DNA from 2 places in the Desulfitobacterium sp. PCE1 genome. Region 1 is predicted to be linked to the other one. Evidence: riboswitches for the same ligand, from Rfam matches in the RefSeq annotation. Region 1 holds a riboswitch; the other holds the start of a gene.

Region 1 (4,742 bases):
ATACCTTGCCGGCGGAGCGATCCTGGCCTCCTTGCTCCCTTCCGTGTTTACGCTGCAGTCGGGAATCATTATAAGTGCCATTGTTTTTATTGGAATTACCTTCGTCGGAGGAATGTGGTCCGCCGGTATTTCGAATATCTTAAATGTGGTTTTGATCTATCTGGGAATTGCTGTGGCGACCATTTCCACTCTCATGAACCAAGGTGGGATTGCACAGATCGCTGTGAAGCTTCCCCAAGAGGTCCCGTATTTTCATTGGGTGGATGGTCTGGGCTGGATTGTCATTGCCGGCTGGTTTGCCGTGATGATCACGCAAACCATGTCCATTCAAGGTACAGTACAGATTTCCTTAAGTGCCAAGGATGCGAAGACAGCACGGAATGGGTTTGTCATTGGGGGGCTTTTGATGCTGCCCATAGGTTTTCTCGCCGCCTTGATGGGAATTGCTGCCAAGGGAATGTATCCGGATATGAGTGCAACCCTGGCGCTGCCCCAAATGATTATGTCGCAGCCTCCGATACTTGCCGGAATCACCCTTGCCGCTCTTTGGGCTGCGGATGTATCTACAGCAGGAAGTTTATTATTAGGTTCCGCCACCTTATTTTCCCAGGATATCTATAAACGCTTTTTACGTCCGGATAGCGATGAGAAGCATTTAATGTGGGTGACAAAGTTTTCGGTGATCGCTTTAGGTGTACTGACCTTTACTTTAGCTTTGACGATCAGTGGGATTCTGAAGACGATTATGATCGGACTTAGCCTGACCACAGCTTTTACCGTTGTATTCCTGTTTACTGTTTTTGCGCCGGGGCTTGCCCGGAGGAGTTCAGCTTTTTATACGAATCTCGTGGGGATTGCGGCAATTATTTTATGGCAATTTATCCCGGTCATAAGGGTGTTCCCTCATGTGATTTATCTGGAGTGGATTGTCTGTTTAATTACGTTTTTATTGGTGCCTATTTTTGATCGACAGCCCATTCAAACAGGAAATAAAGAGGCTTCTGTATTAGGACAAATTGCAAAGTAGAGCTGGATCGTTGTATGTGTATAAAGCCGGGGCTATGCCTCGGTTTTATTATTAGGAGATCCAGAGTGACAGGCTAGTGACAAAAGGGAGTTATGGGATTAAAATAAACTTCTAGGGTACATAGGAGGGGATTTAGATGAGTTTTCAGGGTGTGATCATAGGAATCATGGTTTTTATCATCATCGGTGTCTTTCATCCCATCGTTATCAAGGGAGAGTACTATTTCGGAAAAAGGATCTGGCCCTTATTCTTGGTCGCAGGGGTGGTACTGATCGGCGCTTCTCTATTCATCACGAATAATATGCTTTCCGCAATCGTCAGTGTGACAGGCTTCTCCTGTCTCTGGAGTATCCATGAAATTCTTGAGCAGGAAAAACGGGTGAAAAAAGGCTGGTTTCCAAGCAATCCGAACAGAAAGTGAAGGAAAAGAGGTCAAATTATGCATCGATGTATAATTTGGGCTGCTGGATTTTCCTATTTATAGGGGATGCTTTTATTGTGGGCAAAATATTTTTAAATCGATAGAACTTCCGTGAAGTGTCAAAATATTCTGTTGACTTACGGGGGTACTTGTTATAATCTGGTTATAGGGGAAAGTTAAGGAAAACAGCTAAATACGATGCGGAATAGGGTTGCTTAATGGCATTAATAGTGAACTCCGGTGCGAAGCCGGGACAGCCCCGCTACTGTATGAAGGACGAGTCCCTTAGAGGATCCACTGGTCGAAGCCGGGAAGGCAAGGGATGAGGATGAGTTCAAGTCAGGATACCTGCCCTATTCCAGAAGCACAAGTTTTCGGGGAGGGAACAAGTGTGGCGAATTTAAGGGTAGTATGATATTACATCTTTGCCTTTTTACATGATGTTTGCCGGAGCCGAATTCATCGGCTCTTTTTTATTATTTAAGAAGCTTAACTTATAGGGAGCACCAGAAATGGTTGATGTCCATAAAGTATATATTGAAGGTGATGAGATGCGATATTATTGTTTAGAAATTGATGAAGGAAACAAGAAAAAATACGCCTATGGGTTAAGTGTAACCGAATGGCCAAGAAAATGGATTCTTTGCTCCAAATGCCAGAGAGAATGGAAAAAAAGCGTAATGCATGACTTTGGAACAGATACCCCTATTGTTTTGTCTAATGATAATTATCCTGATTTTCTCTGGTTTTATATTAATCATATTTCAGAGAAAGCTAAAGACGTTCTGGAAAGAGAAAAGATTACGGGCTATAGACTAGAGAAAGCCCCTGTGCTATCCTTCAATGATTTAACTGATATGCAACTCAAGGAGCTCCGGCGCCATGGTACCCGGGTCAATAAAATACCCACAGTCCCGCCTGCCTATTACAAACTTCATGTTGATGTGTGCGCCGAACTTTATAGAAAATCAAACATTATTCTGCTCGATAGTTGCTCGGAATGCGGCTATGAAACATACCTTGCCGAGAGCAAGGAGCGGATTGAATCGAGAGATAGCCTTTTTTTGAGGGGGGAGTCTCTCAATGGAATAGATCTGTTCAGGGCCAAGGGCTACGGTGTTAATATCTATTGCTCTGAAAGATTTGTTGAAGCCTATCAAAGACACGAGCTGACAGGATTGATGTTTACTGAGATTGTAGTGCTTTGAGGCTGCTGCATAACTGGGCGGAAGATAACCTAACATAACTAGATATAATGTAAAATAAAATCAGGATGTTTATTTTTCTGTTGATTTATGTTATTTATGTTTGTGGGAAGAAACATCGGGAATTAAAATTTCGGATTGTCCGATTATTAGCATAAAGACAAAACTGAATAGTTTCCGAGCTCATTCGTCTAAAAGAATCTCTCATGACGGAAGAGCCTGAGCAAACCGCTCACGGGGTCAGTTAGGAAACCAGCTGGCCTTCACTTATGAAAAGGAAGCAGAAAGGACAAATTTGACAGAGTCGGCTCTGGCTTTTGTTGTTTTCGCTATCGGGCGGTTTGCTTTTAGAAAGGCAAGCCGCTTTTTTTCTTTATAGGAGAAAACTATGGCGAACAGATCAGGCAGCGTAGTCGCCAACTGATTTGACTGCTGTCAAATTTGAACCAAAATAACGGCAGGAATGTGCGGGAGAAATTCCACCGGATAAGGAGTGCATAAAAAATGATCAGAGCAGCTATTTACGGCAAAGGAGGGATTGGCAAATCCACTACCACATCCAATTTGGCGGTTGCCTTGAGTGAGATGGGTTATAAAGTGATGCAGATCGGCTGCGATCCCAAGGCGGATTCCACAAGAATGTTGACCGGAGGGAGGCCTATTCAAACCGTATTGGAGCTGGTGCGCAGCAAACGGGATGACCTGCAGGTGTGCGACTTTGTGCAAGAGGGATATAACGGAGTTCTTTGTGTGGAAGCCGGCGGTCCCATGCCGGGTATCGGCTGTGCCGGACGGGGAATTATCACCGCCTTTGATACCTTGGCGGAAATGAAGGCATATGAAGTCTACCAACCGGATATTGTGCTTTACGATGTGCTGGGGGATGTGGTCTGCGGCGGGTTCGCCATGCCTTTACGGGGAGAATATACGGATGAGGTTTTTATAATTACCTCGGGAGAGAGGATGTCCATGTACGCAGCGTCCAATATCGCCGCGGCTTTGGCCAATTTCCGCAACCGGGATTATGCCCGTTACGGGGGGCTGATTCTGAACCGGCGCAATGTGGACAAGGAGATGGAGCTGGTGCAGCAGCTGGCGGCGGAAACCCAGGGTGAGCTCATTTCCGTTATCCCCCGGGCGGCTGAGATACAGAGAGGGGAAGAGCAGGGCAAGACAGTCATGGAGTTATTTCCCGAAACGGAGATCGCTCAAAGTTACCACACTTTGGCCCGGCGTTTTATTGAGGTATGCGGTCATGAGTAAGGGGGTGCAAAATAATCTTCTCTATTATATTCCCAACCGGAGCAGACCTAAGACTATTCTGCGCATTCCGGAGAGCCATAGTCTCCATATATGCCCCACGGCCTGCGGCCGCCGCAACGCTATACGTGCCCTGCAAAACGGGGAAAAAGAGTTTCTCTCCTTTTTATATATCGGGGAAGAGGATGCGGTTTCCGGACAATATGTTGAGAATATCGGCTGCGGTGGAAGAGCTTCTGGAGGTACTTGAGCCGGCGCCTAAGGCCTTTGTGCTTTACTTTAATTGTATCGATGATTTCCTGGGTACCGATGAAAAAGCACTTTTGCGAGAGCTCAAAAGCCGTTTTCCCGGACTTCATTTCACAGTCTGCCATATCAATCCCGTGGCGGCCGATGAAAAAATATCCCAGGGCATGCGCAAGCATAATCAGATGTATGAGCTGCTGGAATACACCGAGGAAAAGGACGAAGGTATTAATCTAAAATCGGCAATTATGTTTCTCTTGATCAGGAGAGCGAGCTCTTTGACCTTTTGGCGGACTGGGGGATTAAGACAGTACGGGAGCTTTTTGCTTGTCGGACGTTTGAGGAATATCAAAAGATGGAGGCCAGTCGGCTGAACCTGGTACTAGTGCCCATGGGCTTGGTTGCTGCTCAAAGCATGGCGGAAAAGCTGGACATTCCTTATTATTTCAATCCCCCTTCCTATGAGCTGGATGAAGTCCTTCGGCATTATTACAATCTGGCCGGCTTATTGGGCAAGCCTTGCCCAGATTTTCGCCAGGAGATCTTGCAGACTCAATTAGCTATCGTGGTAATCAGGGAAAGG
Region 2 (4,742 bases), 1.4 Mb from region 1:
ACCTATAGTGAAGGAGATATCTCGCAAAACAGCAAAGGAGCCATAATGTTGATTAAGGTTCTGAATCTCGAACACGTTCATCTTAACCCCTCCTTAAACCACTCTTTAAAAGATAAGCGAAAAAGGGAGCACCCACAAAAGCTGTAATCGCTCCGATAGGAATCTCCTGTGATTGGAGCAGGGTTCTGGCAATGGTATCCGACCACAAAAGAAAGATTGCTCCCGCTAAAGTGGATATCGGCAAAAGAATTCGGTGGTCAGGCCCTACCAGAAGACGCATAAGATGGGGAATAATAAGTCCTACGAAGCCGATGATGCCCACCATGGAAACAGCGGCGGTGGCCAATAAGGAGCCAACGATTAGAATGGCGATTTTTTTCCTCTCCACATTAATTCCGAGATGAGTCGCAGCTCTTTCCCCTAAAGCAATGACATTAAGCTCCCGGTTTTGAAAGAGAAGGTAGGTCAAGCCGATGAGAAAATAAGGGAGAAGGATAAGGACATTCTGCCAGTTGCTGTTGGCGAGACTCCCCATCATCCAGAAGATAATCTGCTGCATCTGCTCGCCGGAAACAGCAATGAGCAGGGAGAGAAAAGCGCTCAGTAAAGCCTGCACCACCACACCAGCCAAAATTAAGGTTTCCCGCTCAAATTGACCATGCTGTCTGGATAGAGAGAAGACAAAGGCCAATGAAATAAGACCCCCGGCAAAGGCGAAAAGGGGCAGGACCGATTGACCAAAGAAAGAAAAGCTGCGAAAAAAGAGGATAGCTGAGGCTGCTCCAAAGGCAGCTCCGGAAGAGACCCCTAAGATATAGGGATCAGCCAAAGGATTGCGCAGAATCCCTTGAAAGGCCACTCCTGAGGTAGCCAGCATAGCCCCCACGATCAAAGCTAAAAAGACGCGGGGCAGGCGCAGATTCCAAACGATGGATTCTTGGGCAGGAGTCCAGCTGGGGTCAAAGTTAAAAAAAGGCAGATGGCTTAAAATAATCTTCCAGGTAAGATGAAAGGGCAGGGAGACAGAACCGGTCATTACACAGATCACAACGGAAAGAAGCAGGAGAAAGGACAGGGCCAAAATCCATGTGATGCCTTTGGGGAAAGTTCTGGAATTCATCTCATGTTGTCCTCCTTAAATTCAAGTCAATAAGTCTCTCCCCATACTGAATAAAATATGCCGCTTAAAATAAAAGGCTGCGGGTTAGAAAAGATCCGGGTAAAGGGCTTTGGCGATTGTCTCCAGGCCGTCGATGATCCGGGGACCGGAGCGGGTAACCATATCACTGTCCAGATCGTAAATACGGTCATGGACAATAGCATCAATGCCTTGCCAAGCTGGACGGGCTAAGATAGTGGCCTTTACATTATCCATATAGTAAGAGTAGGTGCTCAGGATAACCTGAGGGTTCTTATCAATCACCTGCTCTTCGCTGTATTGTGCCCAGTTTTGGACATCACTGGCGATATTGATTCCCCCCGCTTTGGTGATGAGCTCATTAAGAAAAGTTCCTTCACCGGCGGTAAAAAGGCCCGGATCCACTTCAATCCATACCTTGACCCGGTCGGATTCCTTGATAGTCTCCACTTTATCCGCAATGGCCTGTTCCTTTTCTTTCATTCCCTGGATCACTGTCTGTGCCTGTTTCTGGGTATTGGTGATGTATCCCAGTTTCTCGATGGCTTGATACGTGCTTTCCAGACTTTGCGGGTTTAAATGAACCACAGGGATACCTAAATTGCGCAGGGAGTTGATAAAGTCTTGGTTATGCATCCCTGTAACAACCAAATCCGGTTTGAGCTGGATGAGCTGTTCCATATTAGGGTTTAAACTATCTGCAAAGACGTATTCCGCTTTCTCCTGGATACCCACCGGGTAATTATCATAGACGGTTAAGCCGATAAGCCTGTCATCCAGGCCCAGAGCACTTAAGATCTCCGTGGAGGGCGGGGCCAGGCAAATAATGCGCAGGGGTTCCTTTTCCAGGGTGGTTGCCACTCCTGTATCGTCTGTGTAAGTTAAAGGGTAACTTGTGGACTGGTTGGTATCTTGTCCAGCCGGTGTTTCGGGAGAAGCCGCACCTTGCTGTGAGGTTGGATTGCAGCCGCTGATCAAAAATAAGGTCACCCCTAGGGTTATGAGCAGGGTGAGCAGTGTCCGTTTTTTTCTATTCATTTGGGTTCTCCTTTCATGTTAGGGTGGCAAGACAAAATAAAAACCTTTTACCGCCAGGATAAAAGGTTTTTGCTGCACTATGTGGACTCTTGCAGCGCCTATTTCCTGTCCTCGAGGAGGGTCGCTGATGATTAGGCAGGTTCCTGACTTGGGAGTGATGACTCACTCGTTTCACAGTGGCGGGACCGTGCCGGAATTGAACCGGCTTCCCTTTTAACTCTATCCAAAAATGGATTGAGAACCTAATCGTACAGTATTGAATTAAGATCATTATAAGGCATTCACCTGACAATGCCAAGATGCACTTAGAGTATGCCTTCATGGCAAATAAAGAATCGTTTTCAGAAATCCCGTGAATACTAATGCCAGGACTCGCATAGAAATCATGACAGGGGGATGTATATTATGCAAGATATAGTAAAGAAAGGTTTATCCTTGGGATTAGGCTTGGCGGTCGTGAGCAAAGAGCAAATCGAGAAGGTCGTGGACGAATTGGTAAAGAAGGGGGAGCTGTCTGCCGGCGAATCCAAGGAATGGATGAATGAGCTGATCCAAAAGGGAGAGGATCAGCAGGATGAAATCTATACCAAGATTAAGGAACAAGTGCAAAAAATCCTGGCAGAACTTAATCTTCCCAGTAAAGCGGACATGGAAAGGCTGGAGAATCGAATCGCTCAATTGGAAAACCAGAAGCCTGGGGAATGAACTTGGGGATAGATTAGGGGTATTAGCATGATTGGCAGAAAAATTCGTCATGTTCATCGGTATAAGGAAGTTGCCACGGTATTGGCCCGTAATGGATTCAGCCTCATCCTGGAAGAGATGGGGCTTATTAATTTTATCTCTTATTCCAGGCGGATGTTGAGGAGAGAAGAAGAGGCGGACTCCCAAACTCTCGGTCAGCGTTTGCGTAAGGCCCTGGAGGAATTAGGGCCTACTTATGTTAAGATTGGGCAGATTGCCAGCACTCGGCCGGATATTATTCCGGATTACCTGATCACTGAACTGGAAAAACTGCAGGATCAGGTTCCCCCCTTTTCCTTTGCCGACGTTCGCCAAATTATTGAAACGGAACTGGGGGCCCTGCCGGAAGATATTTTTCAGCATTTTGAGGAAAAACCGGTGGCGGCTGCCTCTATCGGGCAAGTCCACTATGCTGTTCTCAAAACAGGGGAGAATGTAGCGGTGAAAATCCAGCGCCCTCATATTGCCCGGACCATTGAGACGGATCTGGAAATACTTCTGGACTTGGCTGCTTTGGCGGAAAAGCGCGTGGATTGGGCAGCTCTGTATCATGTAAAGGATATGGTGGAGGAATTCGCTAATTCCTTGCGCAATGAATTGGACTATGAGATTGAAGGAAGCAATGCCGAACGGATGGGGAAGCAATTTCAAGGAGATCCCACGATTCGCATTCCTAAAGTCTATAAAGAGTACTCTAATAAAAAGGTCTTGACTCTGGAATATATTCAAGGGGTAAAACTCAGCCAATTCGAGACTCTTGAAGCGCTGGGTTATGATCGTAAGGTACTAGCGGAAAACCTGATCAAAGCTATGTTTAAACAAATCTTAATCGAGGGTTTTTTTCATGGGGACCCTCATCCGGGAAATATTTTCGTTTTGCCCCAGCAGGTTATTTCCTTGATCGATTTCGGCATGATCGGCAGACTTTCCCCGGATATGAAGGATCATTTCGCTTCCCTGGTCATTGGGATGATGCGGCGGAAGACGGAGGACATGGTGGAGGCCGTGTTTGCTATGGGGATCGTTCCAGAGGATATGGACCCCAAGGCATTGTATCGGGATGTGGATTTATTAAGAGAGAAGTACTTGGATGTTCCTATGAGTGAAGTTGATCTGGGCAATGCCGTCAACGATCTGTTTAAGGTGACCTATAAACACCGGATTATTATTCCCGCCGATCTGGTACTGCTGGGCAAATCCCTTCTAAGCCTGGAAGGCATCGTGGAGCAGCTGGATCCCGAGATCAGTATTATCGATATTGCCGAGCCCTTCGGAGAGCAGCTCCTTAAAGAACGGCTCAATCCAGTCTTTTTCGCCGAGAAAACCTGGAAACATTTTCGGGAATACTCGGATCTTTTATTCAATCTCCCGAAACAAATGAAGGAGATTTTCAGCAGCATTCAGCGGGGCAAAGTACGGGTGGAGATTTATTTACCCGAATTAGCCACTTTCATACGGAAGCTGGATCGGATAAGCAATCAGCTTTCTTTTAGCATTTTATTACTGTCTTTCAGCATTATCATGTGCGGTTTAGTCATTGCTTCCGCCTTAGGCAAGGAACCCCTGGTCTTTTGGCGAATACCGGCTATTGAGGCCGGTTTTGTTATGGCAGCTATGATGTTCATTCTTCTCTTGGTATCGATCTTGCGCTCAGGCAGGTTCTAGCAGGAATGTGGGTTTGACTTTGTTTGATATAATTAGTTAGGATATAATTAGGATAAATCAAATACATAGGAGATTGAAACGTTATGATCAGAGCAATGGCAGAAGCGGACAGAGAAAGGTTCCTGGAGCTGGCATTTGAATTCTACCATTCGGAAGC

Evidence for each region. A riboswitch is a leader RNA that binds a small molecule or an ion and turns the genes downstream of it on or off. The one in region 1 is predicted to bind cobalamin.
Region 2: linked by a shared signal. The riboswitch ahead of DESPCE1_RS0113600 (ABC transporter substrate-binding protein) and the one ahead of DESPCE1_RS0106670 (double-CXXCG motif protein) in region 1 are both predicted to bind cobalamin.

The regions. Positions count from the first base shown of each region.
Region 1 covers NZ_KB913023.1:1,346,902-1,351,643, forward strand. Annotated here, with positions in the region: gene DESPCE1_RS0106660 (sodium:solute symporter family protein) at 1-1,027, shown strand, start outside; gene DESPCE1_RS0106665 (DUF4491 family protein) at 1,164-1,448, shown strand; cobalamin riboswitch at 1,640-1,819, shown strand; gene DESPCE1_RS0106670 (double-CXXCG motif protein) at 1,961-2,656, shown strand; molybdenum cofactor riboswitch at 2,817-2,949, shown strand; gene DESPCE1_RS0106675 (P-loop NTPase) at 3,158-3,916, shown strand; gene DESPCE1_RS23650 (hypothetical protein) at 3,909-4,163, shown strand; gene DESPCE1_RS23655 (hypothetical protein) at 4,117-4,533, shown strand; gene DESPCE1_RS23660 (nitrogenase component 1) at 4,446-4,742, shown strand, end outside.
Region 2 covers NZ_KB913023.1:2,735,071-2,739,812, reverse strand. Annotated here, with positions in the region: gene DESPCE1_RS0113610 (ABC transporter ATP-binding protein) at 1-81, opposite strand, end outside; gene DESPCE1_RS0113605 (iron ABC transporter permease) at 83-1,120, opposite strand; gene DESPCE1_RS0113600 (ABC transporter substrate-binding protein) at 1,205-2,176, opposite strand; cobalamin riboswitch at 2,293-2,437, opposite strand; gene DESPCE1_RS0113590 (phasin family protein) at 2,582-2,881, shown strand; gene DESPCE1_RS0113585 (AarF/ABC1/UbiB kinase family protein) at 2,909-4,585, shown strand; gene DESPCE1_RS0113580 (GNAT family N-acetyltransferase) at 4,669-4,742, shown strand, end outside.